DNA from 3 places in the Streptomyces sp. NPDC014882 genome. Region 2 is predicted to be linked to each of the others. Evidence: riboswitches for the same ligand, from Rfam matches in the RefSeq annotation. Region 2 holds a riboswitch; each other region holds the start of a gene.
What was found. Region 2 has a riboswitch for cyclic di-AMP ahead of ACF09K_RS24145 (M23 family metallopeptidase). Riboswitches for the same ligand answer to the same signal wherever they lie in the genome.

Region 1 (6,630 bases), on a different contig from region 2:
TGTGGATGTCCGGCCACAGGTCCGAGTACGCCCCTATCTGGATCATCGTGGCGTCGAACGGGCCGTGCTGGGCGCCGATGTCCTTGAAGCCCTCGAAGTAGCCGGTGTCCCCGCTGTGGAAGATCCGGTGCTCGTCGCCGGCGACGGACCAGGAGGCCCACAGGGTGTGCTGGCTGTTGCGCAGGCCCCGGCCGCAGAAGTGACGGGCCGGGGTGGCGGTGAGGGTGAGGCCGCCGACCCGGGTCGACTCGTGCCAGTCCAGCTCGCGCAGCCGGTCGGCGGACACGCCCCAGTGTTCGAGGTGGGCTCCGACGCCGAGCGGCACCGCGAACAGGGTGTCCGTGTCCGCCAGCGCCTTGACGGTGGGCAGGTCGAGGTGGTCGTAGTGGTCGTGCGAGATGACGACGACGTCGACCGGGCCGAGCGCGGCCAGCGGCAGGGGGGCCGGGTGCAGCCGCTTGGGGCCCGCGAAGGGGAAGGGGGAGCAGCGCTCGCCCCAGACGGGATCGAACAGCACCCGGTGCCCGTCGATCTCCGCGAGCACACCGGAGTGCCCCATCCAGGTCAGGCGCAGGCCCGTGGCGGGCGGCCGGGCCAGGTCGGCGAGGGTGGTGGGGTGCACCGGAATCGTGCCGGAGGGGGCGCGGCGGGGGCGGGTCTCCTTGTCGAAGAAGGCCTTGGCGAAGTCGAGCGCGGAGCCCGAGGGGCGGGTCCGCGCCGGACCGCCGGGGTTCTGGAAGACCCCGTTCGCGAAGTGGGGTGATCTGCGGATGCGCGCCATGCGCTCACCGCTCGGGTCCGCACCGAAGGCCTCGGGCTGCAGTGCGCGGAGCCCGGGGCTCAGGGAACGGAATCCGGCCACGGTACCTCCAGGTGGAGTCGCTGAGAATTCCCATTATGGTCGGCCGGTCCGACAAACCCCGCACGCCCGGTCGGAGGGGACGGCGGCAGCGCGTTGACACGACGCCCCGAGGCTCCTGATACTGACCCACTGTTCAGTAAAGGTCCTTGGCGAGGAGCCCGCATGACCGCCCCCCTGTTGTCCCTCACCTGGACCGACCACCTCACCGGCCGCCGGGGCCACCTGGTCGTCGACCGGCTGGTGCGCGGCGTCTGCAGCGGCGGCCTGCGGATGCGGGAGGGCTGCACCCTCGACGAGGTGACCGGCCTGGCCCGCGGGATGAGCCTCAAGGAGGCCCTGCACTACGACCCGGCGGCGCGCTACGTCCCGCTGGGCGGGGCGAAGGGCGGCATCGACTGCGATCCCCGGGACCCGGAGGCGTACGGGCTGCTGGTGCGCTACCTGCGGGCGGTGCGGCCGTACGTCGAGAGCTGCTGGACCACCGGCGAGGACCTGGGACTCAGCCAGGACGTCGTCGACCGGGCCGCCGCCGAGGCCGGGCTGGTGTCGTCGGTCCAGGCCGTCTATCCGCTGCTCGACGACGAGCGCGCGGCCCGCGAGCGGCTCGCGGACGCCTTCGCGGTGGAGGTGGACGGCATCGGCCTGGACGAACTGGTGGGCGGCTGCGGGGTCGCCGAGTCCGTGCTCACGGCCCTGGACCGGGCCGGGGTGCCGTACGCCGGCACCCGGGTGGCCCTCCAGGGGTTCGGCACCATGGGCGGGGCGACGGCGCGCTTCCTCGCGCGCGCGGGGCTGACGGTGGTGGCCGTCGCCGACGTCAAGGGCACGATCGCCGACCCGGCCGGCCTCGACGTGGAGGAACTGCTGGCCGCGCGGGACGCCCACGGAACCGTCGACCGCGGGGCGTTGCGCCCGGGCTTCGCCGAACTCCCGGGCGACGCCTGGCTGTCGGCCGAGGCGGAGGTGCTGGTGCCGGCCGCCGTGTCGTACGCGATCGGGCCGTTGGAGCAGGAACGGATCACCGCGCGCTGGATCGCCGAGGCGGCCAACATGCCGGTCCTGCCCGAGGCGGAGGAACTGCTGCACGCGCGCGGGGTGAGCGTGCTGCCGGACGTCGTCGTCAACTCCGGTACGAACGCCTGGTGGTGGTGGACGCTGTTCGGCGACATCGGCGCGGACGCCGCGGAGGCGTTCGCCCACACGCGGCGCTCGATGCGCGCGCTGGTGGAACGCGTCCTGGAGCGCGCGGAGTCCGGCGGGACGACCCCGCGCCAGGCCGCGCACGCCCTCGCCGAGCAGCGGCTGGCGGCCGTCGCGGAGCGCTTCGGCCACCACCGCTGACGGCGTCCGCGCAGGTCGCGGGCCCTGTGTAGGGTGACGGCGTGGCAAGGGTCCGGTTGAGTGTGGCCGAGCGGCGCGAGGAGTTGCTGCGGGCGGCCGTCGAACAGATCGAGGCGCGGGGCGTGGCGGCGGTCAGGATCGCCGACGTGGCCTCGGCGCTCGGCGTGAGCAACGCGCTGGTGCTCTACCACTTCTCCACCAAGGAGCGGCTCGTCGCCGAAGCGTTCGCCTACGCCGCCGAGGGCGACCTGGCCCACCTGCGCAGGCTGCTGGGCCGCCGGACGACCGCGCTGCGCCGGCTGCGGTCGGCGGTGCGCTGGTACGCCCCCACGGGGTCGGCCAAGGGCTGGCGGCTGTGGATCGAGGGCTGGGCGGTGTCGCTGCGCGAGCCCGCGCTGCGGGAGGTCGCCCGCGGCCTCGACCGGCGGTGGAAGGCCGCGCTCGCCGAGGTGATCGCGGAGGGGGTGGCCGCGGGCGAGTTCCGCTGCCCCGACCCGGCCGGGACGGCCCTGCGCCTGACGGCCCTCCTCGACGGCCTCGCCGTACAGCTCACGTCCTACGACGGTGCGGTGCCCCGGATCCGCGTGCGGGAGTGGGCGGAGGAGGCGCTGAGCCGCGAACTGGGCCTGGCGGCGGAGCCGTCGGGCGGCCGGGACCACTGAGACCGGGAGCACTGAGACCGGGCCGGGCGGGTCCGCGCACCGCCACCGGGCGCCGGGCGGCGGGGAGCGGGGAGCGGGGAGCGGGGAGCGGGGAGCGGGGATCGGGCGGCACCGGCCGCCCTGCCCGGCAGGGCCACCCTCGGCCTCCCACCCGCACCCGCACCCACGCTCGGTCCGCTCGGGGCGCGGCCGGCCGGCCGCCGCCGGGACCGGCCGGCCGCGCCGGTCGGCTCACGCCACCGCGGTGATCCGCATCTTGATGTCGTCGGGCGAGAGCGGGCCCTTGGCGGTCACGTGGTCGCCCGAGGACTCCCCGCGCAGCCGGCGCCCGATCCACGGCACCAGGTACTCGCGCGCCCACTGCACGTCGTCGCGCCGGATCTCCAGGGTGCCGCGCGGCGGGAGCGGCGGCCAGGGCTGCTCCGGGTCGGCGGGCACCTCCAGGCCGAGGACCTGGCCGGCGCGCAGCGCCACCCGCGTGTGCCCCTCCGCCCCGAGATGGAGCCGGTCGCCGTCCCAGGCCCGCCGGTCCTGGATGGACTTCAGCGACCACAGGTCGAGGACCGGGCAGCCGTACCGGTCGGCGACGGCGCGCACGTGCCCGTTGTAGGTGGCGATCTTGCCGCGCAGATGCTTGAGCACGGGGACGCCGCGGGTGTCGAACCCGGTCGTCACCATGACGGTGCCGGCCGCCCGGGTGAGGGCCGCGATCGCCCGCTCGAAGCGTTCGGCGACCTCGTCGGGGTCGGTGCCGGGCCGGAGGATGTCGTTGCCGCCCGCGCAGAAGGAGACCAGGTCGGGCGCGAGCTCGACCGCTCGCGGAAGCTGGTCCGCCACGATCTGGTCGAGCAGTTTGCCGCGCACCGCGAGGTTGACGTACCGGAAGTCGCCTTCGGGCCGCCGGTCCGCGAGGAGCACCGCGAACCGGTCGGCCCAGCCGACGAACCCCCCGTCGGGACCGCGGTCGCCTACGCCCTCGGTGAAGCTGTCCCCCACCGCCACGTACGACCCGATCACTGAGCTGTTGTCATTCTTCGAATCGTCTGCCACAGCCGTTCATGATTCACCTTCGAATGTGACCTACGCGACCGTAGGCAGGGGTTGACGGGCGGTGAGATAAGCCACTCCTAAAGACTTGGCCAATGCGGGAATAAGGCCGGAACGCCGAACGCCGGAACACCGGAGGCCGGAACGCCGAAGGCCGGTCCCGGGAATCGGGACCGGCCTTCGGCGGCGTGTCGGCGGGAGGCCGGGAGGTGCGTCAGCCGACGGAGACGCCGTGCGAGCGGAGGTAGGCGACCGGGTCGACGTCCGAGCCGTAGCCGGGGCCGGTGCGGATCTCGAAGTGCAGGTGCGGGCCGGTCACGTTGCCGGTGGCGCCGGAGAGGCCGACCTGCTGGCCGGCGGAGACGGACTGGCCGGCCGAGACGGAGAGCGAGGACAGGTGGGCGTACTGGGCGTAGAAGCCGTCGGCGAGCCTGACGACGACCTGGTTGCCGTACGCGCCGCCCCAGCCCGCGGAGACGACCGTGCCCGCGCCGACGGCCTTGAGCGAGGTGCCGGTAGGGACGACGAAGTCGACGCCGGTGTGGTACCCGCTGGACCACATGCTGCCGGACATCTTGTACGGGGTGCCGACGGTCGCGCCGGACACCGGGAGGGCGAAGCCGGTGGCGGCGGTGGCGTTCCCGGCGGCCCGCGTGGTGGACGCCTTCGAGGAGGACGCCTTCGACGAGTCCGACGAGTCCGAGGAGGAGGACTTCGAGGACGACGACCGCGACGACTCCGACGCCCCGGACGACTTCGCGGAGGAGCCCGAGGACTGCTTCGACGAGGAGGAGGAACCGGAAGAACCGGAGGAAGGAGACGGCGACTTGGTCGTGCCCGTCGGGGCCTTCTTGCCGATCGACAGCTTCAGACCCGGGTGGATCAGCGACGGGTCCTCCCCGACGGCCTCGCGGTTGTCCGCGTAGAGCCGGGTCCAGCCGCCGCTGACGTCCTGCTCGTCCGCGATCTTGGAGAGGTAGTCGCCGGACCGCACCGTGTAGGTGGTGGTGCCCGTGGCGGACCGCGCGGACGTCTGCGCCGCGGGGACGGCCTGGACGGCCTTCTCCGGGGCGGCGGAGAGCCCGGAGACCGCGGAGACCGCCTGCGTCGCCGACTGCGACGGCGCGGCGTGCGCACCGGTCGCCCCGATGAGCGGGAGGGCGAGCGCGGCGCCACCGGTGCCGGCGGCGGCGATGGAGCGGGTGAAGCGCTGGGGCTTCGGACGGCGGTGCTTACCCTTGGCGGGCATGGCGAATTCCTCTCCGGCGCCTGCGAGGTGAGCTGTCGGGTGCGGACTGGAGATGTCCGGCCGCGCCGGGGCGCGGCTTTACCCCTAGCCGTTCCGGAGACCGGAACAGGCGGTACTGCCTGTGGGTCCCCCGCTCCTGCCGTTCACGGGTGAGTGTGCGGGCTCCGGGCGGCGGCAGGATTGGGCGTCCGTCCGGATTGGTCTGGAACGTAAGCGACCACGACGCACAGGGACAAGCGAAGGTTGTACTCACCGGGGCTTCCTCTTGATCCCCCGGGGGAATTCCCGGTCACCCTGCGTCAATCGAAAGGCCGGTTTTCCGGTGAACAACCTTGAGAAACAGTCGTATTACGTGAGCATGACGGGCGACGCAGGGTCACGGATATGACGCTGCTCACGCACGGGAACCACAGAACGCCTTATTCCAGAGCGAGTTGGAACGAAGGCTTCAATTCGGGCAGAAACCCCAGATGTGGCGTGAACGGACAATCGGCCCCTTGAGGTAGCCCGGGGCCGGAACCCTGGCGCGCACAGGACCGGCGGGGGTCCCGGAGGCCCGGTCGGGGATCCGTTTGCCCCAGGCATCCGTGTCGTATGGTCAAGAGGTGTTCCGGTGGCCATGCCGAGTCGCGCCGACCGGGACCCATGACCGGGAGGAGCCCCCGTGACGCAGCAGATCCCGTCGACCGAGCCCGAGCTGGCCGGAGTGCGCAACTTCCGGGACGTGGGCGGCCTGCCGACCGTCGACGGCCGCCGGGTCCGCCACGGCGTGCTGTTCCGCAGCGGCCACCTCGCGCACGCCACCGACGAGGACGCCGCGTTCCTGGCCTCGCTGGGCCTGCACACGGTCTTCGACTTCCGCAACGCGGCGGACCAGCGGCTGGAGGGCCCGGACGTCGAGCTGCCGGGCGTACGCAACGTGAACCTGCCGCTCTCCGACCCGGCGGACGGGGCCGAGTTCTGGAAGATGGTCCGCGACGGCGACATCGACCAGCTGCGGGAGATCCTCGGCGAAGGCAAGGCGGCCGGCCGGATGATCGCCTCCTACCGCTCGATCATGACGGAGCGCACGGGCGAGCACTCGCGCGTGCTGCACTCGCTCGCCGAGAACAGCGTCCCGGCGCTCATGCACTGCGCGGCGGGCAAGGACCGGGCCGGCCTGTCCATCGCCGTGACGCTGCTCGCGGTGGGCGTGGAGCACGAGGCGATCCTGGCCGACTACCTGGAGTCCAACGCCAAGCACCGCCGCTACAAGGTGCGCCGCAGCGGCACCTCCGCCGAGGCGTACTCCCCCGAGGTCATGGAGCTGCTGAGCCCCCTCTTCGACGCCCGCGCCGAGTACCTCGCGGCCGCGTTCCACACCATCGAGGACACCTGGGGCGGCGTCGAGGCCTACCTGGAGCAGGGCCTCGGGCTGGCTCCGGAGACCCGTGAACGGCTCCGGGAGCACCTGCTCGACTGAGCGGGCG
Region 2 (6,630 bases):
TGCGTGAAGCGGTGGACGTCCTTGGCGGACAGTCGCGGGTAGGGCGCGAAGAAGCGGTAGTACTTCGACTCGTCCGACACCTGCTCGTAGAAGCTGACCAGGCGCTCGGCGTCATCGACGGTGATGGGGCGGATGCGTGCGGTGCCGCCGTCGCGCAGCACCACGTCGGCTTCCCAGTGGGCGGGGTACTCGTGGCGGTCCGACGCGCTCTGCATGGGCCCCAGACTACGGCTCGCGTACGGCAACGGCGCGAGGCAGTCTGTGGGGGACGGATGTCGGATCGAGGCCGCGATCCGACGCCCACGCCGGGAGGGGGCCGCACGGCCCCCTCCTCCGCACGCTTCACGTGTGGAACACTGGTCTAGACAACCTGAACACCGAAGGGCAGCATCACATGGCTGAGCGCCGCGTCAACGTCGGCTGGGCCGAGGGCCTTCACGCCCGTCCCGCTTCCATCTTCGTCCGGGCCGCCACGGCCGCAGGCATCCCGGTGACGATCGCCAAGGCCGACGGCAACCCCGTCAACGCGGCCTCCATGCTGGCCGTCCTCGGTCTGGGCGCCCAGGGCGGCGAGGAGATCGTCCTCGCCTCGGAGGCCGAGGGCGCGGACGTCGCCCTCGACCGCCTGGCGAAGCTGGTCGCCGAGGGGCTCGAGGAGCTTCCCGAGACCGTCTGAGCCGGCCGCCACGCGCACACGCGCGGGCGGACCGGAGCCGCGTCGCCCCGTCCGGGCGGCGCGGCTCCGCCGTTTCCGGGGCACGGCGGGCCGGGCGGAAACCGTTGGAGGCGCGCCGCGGATGTTCCGCAGGGCCCGCGAAGGCCTCACGAAGAACGGGCGAAAAGGCGGACGGAAAAACGTGCGACGGGTGCGCGCAGGACGCACGAAAGCTGTGCGACGGGCGCGCGAAAGGCGCACGAAGAGAGCACCACCGTAAACACGGAGGCGCGGCGAAAAAGAGCGGAGGAAATACCTCTCCGCCGAATTACCTTCTTTGTATACGGCTCTCGTGTTAATTCCGGAGGCCGGACATGTTGACGACGTGTTGCGAAGTCCTCACACGGTCCTGGCGGTCGCCGCCCGGGAAGCGCGGCCGGTGCGCGGGGAGCGCGCGCTCGACGTGCAGCGCCGTCACCGCCCGCGCGCGTTCCCCGTCGCCGCGCGCCACCGCGTCCACGATCGCGCCGTGTTCCGCCCAGGACTCCGCCGGGGCGGCCGACGCGTCCACCGTGTACATCCAGGAGATCTTGTGGCGCAGCTGGGTGAGCGTCGAGGTGAGGGCGTGACTGCCGGAGGCCTGGGCGAGGGTCTCGTGGAACCAGCCCCCCAGGGAGCGCAGATCGTCGCTGCCGCCGCGCCTGGCACGCTCCTGGCCCAGCCGGACGAGGCCGCGCAGCACCTTGAGGTGGGCCTCGGTGCGCCGCTGGGCGGCCCGGGCGGCGCCGAGCGGCTCGAGGAGCACGCGCATCTCCAGCAGGTCGGCGGCCTCCTGCTCGGTCGGTTCGGCGACGCACGCGCCCGCGTGCCGCCGCGTCACGACGAAGCCCTCCGCCTCCAGCGTGCGCAGCGCCTCCCGGACGGGGACGCGCGAGACGCCGTAGCGACGCGCGAGGAGTTCCTCGGTGAGGCGGCCGCCGCGCTCGTAGACACCCGCGACGATGTCGTCCCGGATGGCCGTGCACACCGAGTGCGCCGGAATACGCATGACCGACCTCCGCCTTAATCCCCGTGAAACGTCGACGATTGACGTGTGTTCCGTGACTCTATTGCAACCGGCGGGAATTTCCGATGGCGGGCCGGAATCCAGGGATATTTTTTGGACAGAGCGGTCCCGGAAACGACGAAAGCCCCGGCCGTGGGGCCGGGGCCGTACGATCTGTCGCCGTACGTTGTCAGATGTTCACGCCGTGCTTGCGGAGGTAGGCGACCGGATCGATGTCCGAGCCGTACTCCACGCCGGTGCGGGCCTCGAAGTGCAGGTGCGGGCCGGTGACGTTGCCGGTGGCGCCGGACAGGGCGATGCGCTGCCCCGGGGTCACCCTCTGGCCCACGGAGACGCCGATGGACGACAGGTGGCCGTACTGGGTGTACGTGCCGTCGTTCATCCGGATCACGACCTGGTTGCCGTAGGCGCCGCCCCAGCCGGCCTCGACGACGGTGCCGAGGCCCACCGCGTGCACGGGGGTGCCGGTGGCGGCGTGGAAGTCGATGCCGGTGTGGCTGCCGGAGGACCACAGCGAACCGCCGGACCGGTAGCCGGTGGAGACGTAGGAGCCGCTGATCGGTGAGACGAAGGTGTTCAGGCGTTCGCGCTCGGCCGCGCGGGCGGCACGGACCCGGGCCTCGCGTTCCGCCTCGACCTTCGCCGCGGCCCGGGCGGCGGCCTCCTCGCGCGCGGCCTCCGCCACGGCGGCCTGCTTCTGCGCGGCGGCCTGGTCGTCGATCCGCTGGGCGACCGTGTCACCGATGGCGACGACCGGGACGAGGCCGGTCTGCTCGACGGCCTTCTCCGCGGCGAGGGCGGGGCCGGAGGCGACGGTGCCGATGACGCCGGTGGTGGTGAGCGCCGCGATGCCCGCCGCGCGGGCGGTGGTGCGCTTCATCCTGCTGGGACGACGGTGCTTCCCGGTGGCGCAAGTGGACGCCATGAAGTAGAGCGGTCCTTTCCTTCCCTCTCGCCTACCGGGTTAGCTGACGGGTTCGGAGCAGGAAGGTCTCCTACGGACCCCCTCGCGGTGCGCGCGGGCGTCCGATTCACCCCAGGGACTGTCTGGTTGGGTCCCCGGCTCCCCTGGCTCGCGCCACGCGGGGACTCGGCGATGACTGTCCGGTGCCGCGGATGCGGCGCACTGCCTGACGAACAGCCCGGTTGAAGGTAGACGCGGCGGCGGCCGATCCCCAAACAGAACGCGGCTTTTGTAGCGCATGCCACAGGGCAGACGGGCCGCCTCTCCCTCAATTCGGACATCGAGGAGCCCTGGTGGCGGATCCGTCCACCAGGGCTCCTGCGCGCGTGGCCTCGCGGTCACCGGTCCGCGTCGCTACTCCGCGGGGACGACCTTCACCTCACCGATGCCCAGGGCTTCGACGGGTGCCTTGATCGCGGCCGCGTCGCCGACCAGGACCGTCACCAGACGGTCCACCGGGAAGGCGCTCACGACCGCCGCCGTGGCCTCCACGGTGCCGGTCGCGGCGAGCTGCCGGTACAGCGTGGCCTGGTAGTCGTCCGGCAGGTGCTGCTCGACCTGGTCGGCGAGCGTGCCCGCCACGGCGGCGGCCGTCTCGTACTTCAGGGGTGCCACCCCGACGAGGTTCTGCACGGCGACGTCCCGCTCGGCGTCGGTCAGACCGCCCTCGGCGAGGGTGCGCAGCACCTTCCACAGGTCCTCCAGCGCGGGACCGGTGTTGGGGGTGTCGACCGATCCGCTGATGGCGAGCATCGCGGCGCCCGAACCGTCCGGCGCGGACCTGAGGACCTGCCCGAAGGAGCGCACGCCGTAGGTGTAGCCCTTCTCCTCGCGCAGGACGCGGTCCAGCCGGGAGGTGAGGGTGCCGCCCAGGCAGTACGTGCCGAGCACCTGCGCGGGCCACACGCGCGCGTGCCGGTCGGCGCCGATGCGGCCGATCAGCAGCTGCGTCTGGACGGCGCCGGGACGGTCCACGATGACGACCCGCCCGGCGTCGTCGGCGGTCACGGGCGGCACCGGTCGCGGCTGGGCCGCGGAGCCCGTCCAGGCGCCCAGGGTGTCGCCCAGGAGCGCGCCGAGGTCGATCCCGGTGAGATCGCCGACGACCACGGCGGTGGCCGTGGCGGGGCGGACGTGCTTCTCGTAGAAGGCGCGTACGGCGGCGGAGTCGATCTTCTCGACGGTCTCCGCGGTGCCCTGGCGCGGACGCGACATGCGCGCGGTCGCCGGGAACAGCTCCTTGGAGAGCTCCTTGGCGGCACGCCGGGAGGGGTTGGCCAGCTCGTGCGGGATCTCGTCCAGACGGTTGCGAACGAGGCGCTCGACCTCGCTGTCGGCGAACGCGGGCGCCCGCAGGGCATCGGCCACGAGGCCGAGGGCCTTGGCCAGCCGGGAGGCCGGGACCTCCAGGCTGAGGCGGACGCCGGGGTGGTCGGCGTGCGCGTCGAGGGTGGCGCCGCAGCGCTCCAGCTCGGCGGCGAACTCCTCGGCGGAGTGCTTGTCGGTGCCCTCGGAGAAGGCCCGCGCCATGATCGTGGCGACGCCGTCGAGACCGGCCGGTTCGGCGTCCAGGGGGGCGTCGAGGATGACCTCGACGGCGACGACCTGCTGTCCGGGACGGTGGCAGTGCAGGACGGTCAGGCCGTTGTCGAGCGTCCCGCGCTCGGGGGCGGGGAACGCCCAGGGCCTGGCCTCGCCCGCCTGGGGCTGGGGGTGGAAGTCCATCGCGGCGAGCTCGGTCACTGGGCCGCCTCCTCGTTCTCGTCCTCGTCGGCGGTGTTCTCGGCGGGCTCGGCGGGCTCAGTGGGCTCGGTGGGCTCGTAGACCAGTACGGCGCGGTTGTCCGGGCGCAGGCGGGCCCGGGCGATGTCCCGGACCTCCTCCGCGGTGATGTCCAGCACCCGCTGGACGGCGGTCAGGGCGAGCTGCGGGTCACCGAACAGCACCGCGTACCGGCACAGTTCGTCGGCGCGGCCGGCGACCGTGCCGAGACGGTCCAGCCACTCGCGCTCCAGCTGGGCCTGGGCGCGCTCCATCTCCTCGTCGGTGGGGCCCTCCTCGGCGAACCGGGCGAGCTCCTCGTCGATGGCCGTCTCGATGACGGGCACCTCGACATCGCCGGACGTCTTGACGTCCAGCCAGCCCAGGGAGGGCGCCCCGGCCAGGCGCAGGAGACCGAAGCCGGCGGCCACGGCCGTACGGTCGCGGCGGACCAGGCGGTTGTAGAGGCGGGAGGATTCGCCGCCGCCGAGCACGGTGAGCGCCAGGTCGGCCGCGTCGCACGCGCGCGTGCCGTCCTGGGGCAGACGGTAGGCGGCCATCAGGGCGCGGGCCGGGACCTCCTCCTCGACGACCTCGCGCACCTGCTCGCCGAGGACGTCGGGCAGGGAGCCGTCACGCGGCTGGGGCTTGCCGTCGTGGGCGGGGATGGAGCCGAAGTACTTCTCGACCCAGGCGAGCGTCCGCTCCGGGTCGATGTCGCCGACGACCGACAGCACGGCGTTGTTGGGCGCGTAGTACGTGCGGAAGAACGCACGCGCGTCCTCCAGGGTCGCCGCGTCCAGGTCGGCCATCGAGCCGATCGGCGTGTGGTGGTAGGGGTGGCCCTCGGGGTAGGCGAGGGCGGTCAGCTTCTCGAACGCCGTGCCGTAGGGGACGTTGTCGTAGCGCTGGCGGCGTTCGTTCTTGACGACGTCGCGCTGGTTCTCCATGGACTCGTCGTCCAGCGCGGCCAGCAGCGAGCCCATGCGGTCCGCCTCCAGCCAGAGGGCGAGCTCCAGCTGGTGCGTGGGCATGGTCTCGAAGTAGTTCGTGCGCTCGAAGCTGGTCGTGCCGTTGAGCGAGCCGCCCGCGCCCTGGACCAGCTCGAAGTGGCCGTTGCCCTTGACCTGGGCGGACCCCTGGAACATCAGGTGCTCGAAGAGGTGGGCGAGGCCGGTGCGTCCCTCGACCTCGTGGCGCGATCCCACGTCGTACCAGAGGCACACCGCCGCGACGGGGGTCAGGTGGTCCTCGGAGAGCACCACGCGCAGGCCGTTGGCCAGGCGGTGCTCGGTCGCTGTCAGGCCCCCGGAGCCTGCCTGGGCTGTGGCCGTGTGACCCATGGGCATGTACGTCCTTCCGATCGCGGGCGCGGTCGTCGAAACCGCGTTTTTCCTGCCGGTCCTGCCGGTTTTTCCTGCTGGTCCTGCCACTGTATGCAAGCGTGCGGAGCGGCGGTGGAGTTCCCGGGCGGCGTACGCCGAGAGCGAGATCGCGTAGCCTGCGGACAGCCGTGGACGAGGTGCCTCTCCGGCCGGTCCGGTCGCCGACGCCCGGGCCCCGGGACGCACTGTCGGTGCCACGGTCCACAATGGTCCGCGGAGATCCCGTCACACGCCTCAGCAAGAGCAAGAGTGAGCCGAAGGACGCGCGTCGACACCGACGTGAGCGCCCCGCAGGCGAGCGACCAGGAAACAGGAGGAGCCGGCAGCGATGGCCCGCCGCAGCACGAAGACCCCGCCGCCCGACGACTCGTACGAGGAGCGGATCCTCGACATCGACGTCGTCGACGAGATGCAGGGCTCCTTCCTCGAGTACGCGTACTCGGTCATCTACTCCCGCGCCCTGCCGGACGCCCGCGACGGCCTCAAGCCCGTCCACCGCCGGATCGTCTACCAGATGAACGAGATGGGCCTGCGCCCCGACCGCGGCTACGTGAAGTGCGCGCGCGTCGTCGGCGAGGTCATGGGCAAGCTGCACCCGCACGGCGACACGTCGATCTACGACGCCCTGGTGCGCATGGCCCAGCCGTTCTCCATGCGCGTGCCCCTGGTCGACGGCCACGGCAACTTCGGCTCGCTGGGCAACGACGACCCGCCGGCCGCCATGCGGTACACCGAGTGCCGTCAGACCGCGGCGACGAGCCTGATGACCGAGTCCATCGACGAGGACACGGTCGACTTC
Region 3 (6,630 bases), on a different contig from region 2:
GGCGGCGGTGGGAAGTCGGTCACCTGGGGGAGGACGCTAGGCCCGTTCGTGCCGGTCCGGTGACGCGATGTACGGAAGTGACGGGAGTGGACTGCCGGGTGACCGGAAGTGGCCGTACCGCCGGTCCCAAGTCGTCGTCTTCACGCGGCGGGCCGACCGATGCGGTGGATCCGGGGCACCCCGGAGCGGCACGCTGCTATACGGTGCCGCGCGGCGCACGGGGGTACGCAGGGGGGGGGCGGTGGGAGCGGGCCGGTGTCGGGAGGCGTCCGGCCCGGTGGCTAGCATCCGGCCTCATGGAGCTACTCATCCACCTCTTCGTCGGCCTGCACATCGTCGGCATCGCCGCGCTGCTCGGCGGCTTCCTCACGCAGATGAAGGCGATGGGGCAGGGCACGGCCCGCTTCGTCCCCGCGATGCTGCACGGCGCCGCGACGATGCTGGTCACCGGCGTGATCCTGGTCGGCCTCCACCAGGCGGAAGGCCACGAGGTCGACAACGTCAAGATCGGCGTGAAGCTGGCCCTGCTGATCGTGATCCTCGGCCTCGTCTACGTGAAGCGGGACGACGAGCGGGTGGAGAAGCTCCTGTTCGGCCTGGTCGGACTGCTGACCACGGCCAACGTCTTCATCGCGGTGCTCTGGACCTGAGCGACGCCCGCCCGTCCGCGACCGCGCCCGCGGCGACGGCCGACCACGCCGCCACCGCGACCCACAGCAGCACCTCCCCGGGGCCCTTCAGCCACGGCACGTCGACGGCGGCGGCGACCGACAGCGTCGCCACCGCCGTCATCCCCATCGGGAACACCGTCGCCCAGCGGCGCACGTCGTAGCGCGTCCGCGGCCACAGCACCTCCGCGACGAGCAGCACGGTGTACCCGGCCAGGTCGAGCACCAGCAGCGCGACGGTCACCGTGCGCAGGGCGTCGCGGTCGTCCGCGTTCCACAGGTACGGGCCGCCGTCCCCGGCCGCCAGGAGCGTCGCCCCGGCCAGCGCCGAGATGGCGAGCGCCCCGCCCGCCACCCAGTGGTCCCCGGGTCCCTCCCGCACCTGCCGCGGGTCGAAGTGGACCAGCGCCAGGCCGTAGAGGACGAGGCCGAGCCAGAACAGCGCCAGTGCCGCGTGCGCCGGCCAGGCCACCGACCCGGCCCGCGCCAGACTCGCCGCGAGCACCGCGAGCCCCTGGGTCGCCACACAGCACAGGAACACCGAGCCGGGCATGCGCCGGCCCCAGTGCCGTACGACGTTCGCCAGGAGCACCGGCCACAGCACCGCGGCCAGGACCAGCAGCGTCCAGGCGAGCACCGGGCGGCCGGCCGCGGTGAGCCGGGTGCCGAGGACGGTGGTGGCCGCCACGGCCGTGAGCGACCCCGGCGTGACCGCCTCGGCCCGCCACCGGTCGCGCTCCCGCACCAGCCGCAGGACGAAGTCCGCCGCCAGCGCCAGCCAGGCCGCGCAGGTCAGCGCCAGGGCGATGCGGGACAGGACGTCGTGCCCCGTCTGCCGCAGGCCGACCGACAGGATGCCGGTCGCCATCACGGCGGCCCCGGCCGCCGGCGGACGCCGCGCCCACCAGGCGCGGAGGGAAGAGGTGCGGGGCATGCCGCCGATGCTAGGCAGCGTGCGGCGGCTTCGCCGGGGGCACGCGCGCGGGGGCGGCGAAATACGCGCGGGTGCGGGACACCCGGGGTGCGCGGGGTGCGCGGGGACGCGCGCGGTGCCGTGACCTCGTACCCGACCTCGTGTCCGGCCCCGCGCGCGGTGCTTCGTCAGGCGGGCCGGACCACGCTGTGGATCGACGACTCCCCGTCGTAGTAGATCGACTCCTCGCGCACGTACGCGCCGGGCTTCGGGGCGTGGATCATCATGCCGTTGCCGGCGTAGATGCCGACATGGGTGACGTCGGAGTAGAAGAAGACCAGGTCACCGGGTTGCGCGGCGGAGAGGGAGACGGTCGTGCCGGCATCGACCTGGTCGTAGGTGACGCGCGGCAGGGAGACGTCGGCGGCCTTCCAGGCGGCCTGGGTGAGACCGGAGCAGTCGTAGGAGTCCGGACCGGTCGCACCCCACACGTACGGCTTGCCGATCTGCGCGCGGGCGAACGCCAGCGCCTTCTCGGCCTTGGTGGCGTACGAGGAACCCGTGGACGGGGAGGGCGACGGGGAGGGCGTCGACGTGCCGGTGCCCGCCGTATCCGACGCGCCGGCGCTCTCCTGCCGCGCGGCCGCCGCCTGCGCCGCCTGCTGTTCGGCCAGCTCGGCGGCCTTGCGGGCGGCCTCCTGCCGCTTCCGCTCCTCGATCTTCGCCAGCCGGGCCTTCTCCTCGGCCGTCAGCTGCGACAGCAGCGCGCGGGCGGAGCCGAGCTTCTTCTGGACGGCGGCCTTGGCGGTCCTCAGGTCGTCCTGCGAGTCGGTCAGCGTCCGGAGGCTCTCGGAGGCCTCCCGGCGCTTCTTCATCGTCTCCGCCTGGTCGGCGAAGTAGTCGTCGACCGCGCCCTTCTGGCGGTCGGTCACCCGCCCCATCAGCTGCGTCTGGTCGAAGTAGTCCTGCGGGGAGTCCGCGAGCAGGAGGGTCGCCGTGTCGGGGGCGGAGGCGCCGGTGCGGTACTGGGCGGCGGCGTAGGACCCCAGCTCCTCGCGCGCGTCGTTGAGCTTCTGCGCGCGCTGTGCGACGTCGTCGAGGAGGGCGTCGACCTTCTTGCGCTGCTTGCCGGTCTTCTCCTTGGCCGCGTTGTACTTCTCGGTGGCCGACTCCGCCTGGCGGTAGAGGTCGTCGACCTTCTTCTCCACCTCCTCCAGGCTCGGCCTGTCGTCGGCGGAGGGGGCGGCGGTGGCCGTCTGCGAGAGCAGTGCCACCGAGGTGAGGGCGGCGGTGGCGAGAGCGGGCGTACGGATGCCTGCCGTGCGCGTGCTCGTGGAGCGCGGCTTGCGGTGCTGCGACGCCAAGGGAGGCGACTCCTTCCATGCTCCGCCTACCGGGTTAGCTGTCGGGTTCGGGCGAGGATGCTTCGGAAGGGTTGCCCTACGGCCCGTCCTCCCCGGAGGGGAGTGAGCCGATTCACCCCAAGGTCTCGGTGGGTCCCCGGCTCCGGCTGCCGCGGGGCACGCCGGACTCGGCGGAGGCCGCGCGGCCCGGCGAGGTTCGCCGGAAGGGGTCGAGCGGCCTGCCCGGCACGGTAGCCAACCGGTGTGCCCCCTGTGAAGGTTGGTGGGTGATATGCCCGATACATTTTCGTGACCTCCGGAGGGTTTGCCGTCCGCGGTCACCGACGGTGCAAGGGGGGCGCCGGAAGGTGAGGGGCCGGGATGTTTCCCGGACGGCTCCGGGTTGTCGGTGGGGCGGCCTAGACTCGGAGAGCGATGAGCAGCCTCTTTGACGACAGCTTCCTGGCGGACCTCCAGGCCCCCCGCGGCCACGACGAGGAACCCCCGCCGCCGCCCGAGGACGATCACTCTCCGGAACCGGTTCCGGACGATCTGTTCGGCGGGAAGTTCGACGTGCCGCCGGACCGGGACACCCACTACCGCGACGGCGCCCCGCGCCCCCCGGTCGACGCGGCGGCGCTCCTGGAAGGGCTCAACGAGAACCAGCGCGCGGCCGTGGTCCACTCCGGCACCCCGCTGCTCATCGTCGCCGGTGCCGGCTCGGGCAAGACGCGTGTCCTGACCCACCGCATCGCCCACCTCCTCGGCGAGCGGCACGTCCACCCCGGCCAGATCCTCGCGATCACCTTCACCAACAAGGCCGCGGGCGAGATGAAGGAGCGCGTCGAGCAGCTCGTCGGCCCGCGGGCGAACGCGATGTGGGTGATGACCTTCCACAGCGCGTGCGTGCGCATCCTGCGCCGCGAGAGCAAGCGGCTCGGCTTCACCTCGTCGTTCTCGATCTACGACGCCGCCGACTCCAAGCGCCTGATGGCCCTGGTCTGCCGCGACCTCGACCTCGACCCCAAGCGCTTCCCGCCCAAGTCCTTCAGCGCCAAGATCAGCAACCTCAAGAACGAGCTGATCGACGAGGAGGACTTCGCCGTCCAGGCGGCCGACGGCTTCGAGAAGACCCTCGCGCAGGCCTACGCCATGTACCAGTCGCGGCTGCGCGAGGCGAACGCCCTCGACTTCGACGACCTGATCATGACGACGGTCAATCTCCTGCGCGCCTTCCCCGACGTCGCCGAGCACTACCGGCGCCGTTTCCGGCACGTCCTCGTCGACGAGTACCAGGACACCAACCACGCCCAGTACGCCCTGGTCAGGGAGCTCGTCGGCTCCGTCGGACAGCCGGTGGACGCGCCTTCGGGCGAGGACGGCCTGCCCCCCGCCGAGCTGTGCGTCGTCGGTGACGCCGACCAGTCGATCTACGCCTTCCGCGGGGCGACCATCCGCAACATCCTCCAGTTCGAGGAGGACTACCCGGACGCCACCACGATCCTGCTGGAGCAGAACTACCGCTCCACCCAGACGATCCTCACCGCCGCCAACGCCGTCATCGAGCGCAACGAGTCCCGCCGTCCCAAGAACCTGTGGACCAACGCGGGTGAGGGCGCGCGCATTACCGGCTACGTCGCCGACACCGAGCACGACGAGGCGCAGTTCGTCGCCGACGAGATAGACCGCCTCACGGACGCGGGCAAGGCCAAGGCCGGCGACGTCGCCGTCTTCTACCGGACCAACGCCCAGTCCCGCGTCTTCGAAGAGGTCTTCATCCGCGTCGGCCTGCCCTACAAGGTCGTCGGCGGCGTCCGCTTCTACGAGCGCAAGGAGGTCCGGGACGTCCTGGCCTACCTGCGCGTCCTCGCCAACCCCGAGGACTCGGTCCCGCTGCGCCGCATCCTCAACGTGCCCAAGCGCGGCATCGGCGAACGCGCCGAGGCGATGATCGACGCCCTCTCCCAGCGCGAGAGGATCAGCTTCCCGCAGGCCCTCAAGCGCGTCGACGAGGCCTACGGCATGGCCGCGCGCTCCACGAACGCCGTCAAGCGGTTCAACACGCTGATGGAGGAGCTGCGCACGGTCGTCGAGTCGGGAGCGGGACCGGCGACCGTCCTGGAGGCCGTGCTCGAACGCACCGGCTACCTGGCCGAGTTGCAGGCCTCCACCGATCCGCAGGACGAGACCCGCATCGAGAACCTCCAGGAACTCGCGGCCGTGGCCCTGGAGTTCGAGCAGGAGTCCGGCGAGGGCGAGGCGACCGGCTCGCTCTCCGACTTCCTGGAGCGGGTCGCGCTGGTCGCGGACTCCGACCAGATCCCGGACGAGAGCGAGGACGGCTCCGGCGTCATCACGCTCATGACCCTCCACACCGCCAAGGGCCTGGAGTTCCCGGTCGTCTTCCTCACCGGCATGGAGGACGGCGTGTTCCCGCACATGCGCGCCCTCGGCCAGACCAAGGAGCTGGAGGAGGAGCGCCGCCTGGCCTACGTCGGCATCACCCGCGCGCGGGAGCGGCTCTACCTGACGCGCTCGGCGCTGCGCAGCGCCTGGGGGCAGCCGTCGTACAACCCGCCCTCACGGTTCCTGGAGGAGATCCCGGCCGTGCACGTGGACTGGAAGCGGACGGGGGCGACCTCGCCCGTGTCCTCCGGCCCGGTGTCCGGGGTGGCGGCCTCGCTGTCGTCGCGCTCGCGTTCCTCGGCGGCCGGCGCGTCCGGCTTCGCCACGCGGCGCACCGCGGAGAAGCCGGTGATCGCCCTGGCGGTCGGCGACCGCGTCACCCACGACCAGTTCGGTCTCGGCACCGTCGTCGGCGTGAAGGGCACCGGCGCCAACGCGGAGGCGACGGTCGACTTCGGCGAGCCCAAGCCGAAGCGGCTGCTGCTGCGCTACGCGCCGGTGGAGAAGCTGTAGCGCGCACGGCGCGAGCCCCCGGCGTCGGACCGACGGCGGGGGCTCATCGCGGGATCGAGGGGTGTTACGTCGGGTCGAGCCCGTGGCTGCGCAGCCACGGCAGCGGGTCGATCGCGGAGCCTCCGCCCGGCCGGACCTCGAAGTGCAGGTGCGGTCCGGTGGAGTTGCCGGAGTTCCCGGAGTACGCGATCGGGTCGCCGGCCTTCACCGTCGTCCCGGAGGCGACGCGGTAGCTGGAGAGGTGGCAGTACCAGGTCTCCGTGCCGTCCTTCGCCGTCACGATCATCATGTTGCCGTAGGCGCTGTTCCACTGGGTGCGGACGGTGCCGTCGGTCGCCGCCATCACGGTGGTGCCGTAGGACACCGGGAAGTCGATGCCGCTGTGCAGCGACATCCAGTTGACGCCGGACTGGCCGTAGTAGGCGCTCAGGCCGTGGTTGCCGACCGGCAGCGCGTACTTGGGGCGCAGCCGCTCCTTGCGGGCCGCCTCCGCCGCCGCCTTCTTCTTCTCGGCCTCCTGCTGGGCCTTGAGGTCGATGCGTTCCTGCGTGCGGCTGGCCCGGTCGGCGAAGGCGTCGGCCTCGGCGGTGAGCGTCTGGAGCTGGGTGTCCAGCATGTTGTTCGCGGTGGACGGCTTCACCGCCTGCGCCTCGGAGGCGGACGCCGTGGTGTCCTGGTCGTCGCCACCGGTCAGGGTGCCCACCGAGGCCGCCGCGATACCGGCGACGCCCATGACGCACGCCGAGGGCACGGCCACCGTCAGCAGCGCGGAGCGCCGCGCGGGCGT

Region 1: it holds a riboswitch for cyclic di-AMP, as region 2 does, so the genes downstream of both, ACF09K_RS25230 (peptidoglycan DD-metalloendopeptidase family protein) here and ACF09K_RS24145 (M23 family metallopeptidase) in region 2, are expected to answer to the same signal.
Region 3: it holds a riboswitch for cyclic di-AMP, as region 2 does, so the genes downstream of both, ACF09K_RS02010 (NlpC/P60 family protein) here and ACF09K_RS24145 (M23 family metallopeptidase) in region 2, are expected to answer to the same signal.

What each region holds. Positions count from the first base shown of each region.
Region 1 is NZ_JBIBWL010000012.1:106,596-113,225, reverse strand. Features, by position in the region: gene ACF09K_RS25250 (MBL fold metallo-hydrolase) at 1-862, opposite strand, end outside; gene ACF09K_RS25245 (Glu/Leu/Phe/Val dehydrogenase dimerization domain-containing protein) at 1,025-2,203, shown strand; gene ACF09K_RS25240 (TetR/AcrR family transcriptional regulator) at 2,245-2,865, shown strand; gene ACF09K_RS25235 (SGNH/GDSL hydrolase family protein) at 3,097-3,882, opposite strand; gene ACF09K_RS25230 (peptidoglycan DD-metalloendopeptidase family protein) at 4,127-5,161, opposite strand; cyclic di-AMP (ydaO/yuaA leader) riboswitch at 5,166-5,323, opposite strand; gene ACF09K_RS25225 (tyrosine-protein phosphatase) at 5,826-6,623, shown strand.
Region 2 is NZ_JBIBWL010000011.1:110,531-117,160, reverse strand. Features, by position in the region: gene ACF09K_RS24160 (GNAT family N-acetyltransferase) at 1-215, opposite strand, end outside; gene ACF09K_RS24155 (HPr family phosphocarrier protein) at 395-676, shown strand; gene ACF09K_RS24150 (GntR family transcriptional regulator) at 1,011-1,703, opposite strand; gene ACF09K_RS24145 (M23 family metallopeptidase) at 1,891-2,646, opposite strand; cyclic di-AMP (ydaO/yuaA leader) riboswitch at 2,660-2,827, opposite strand; gene ACF09K_RS24140 (M16 family metallopeptidase) at 3,040-4,428, opposite strand; gene ACF09K_RS24135 (M16 family metallopeptidase) at 4,425-5,795, opposite strand; gene ACF09K_RS24130 (DNA topoisomerase (ATP-hydrolyzing) subunit A) at 6,160-6,630, shown strand, end outside.
Region 3 is NZ_JBIBWL010000001.1:446,917-453,546, forward strand. Features, by position in the region: gene ACF09K_RS02000 (hypothetical protein) at 297-650, shown strand; gene ACF09K_RS02005 (tellurite resistance/C4-dicarboxylate transporter family protein) at 628-1,602, opposite strand; gene ACF09K_RS02010 (NlpC/P60 family protein) at 1,770-2,945, opposite strand; cyclic di-AMP (ydaO/yuaA leader) riboswitch at 2,954-3,128, opposite strand; gene pcrA (DNA helicase PcrA) at 3,360-5,843, shown strand; gene ACF09K_RS02020 (M23 family metallopeptidase) at 5,908-6,630, opposite strand, start outside.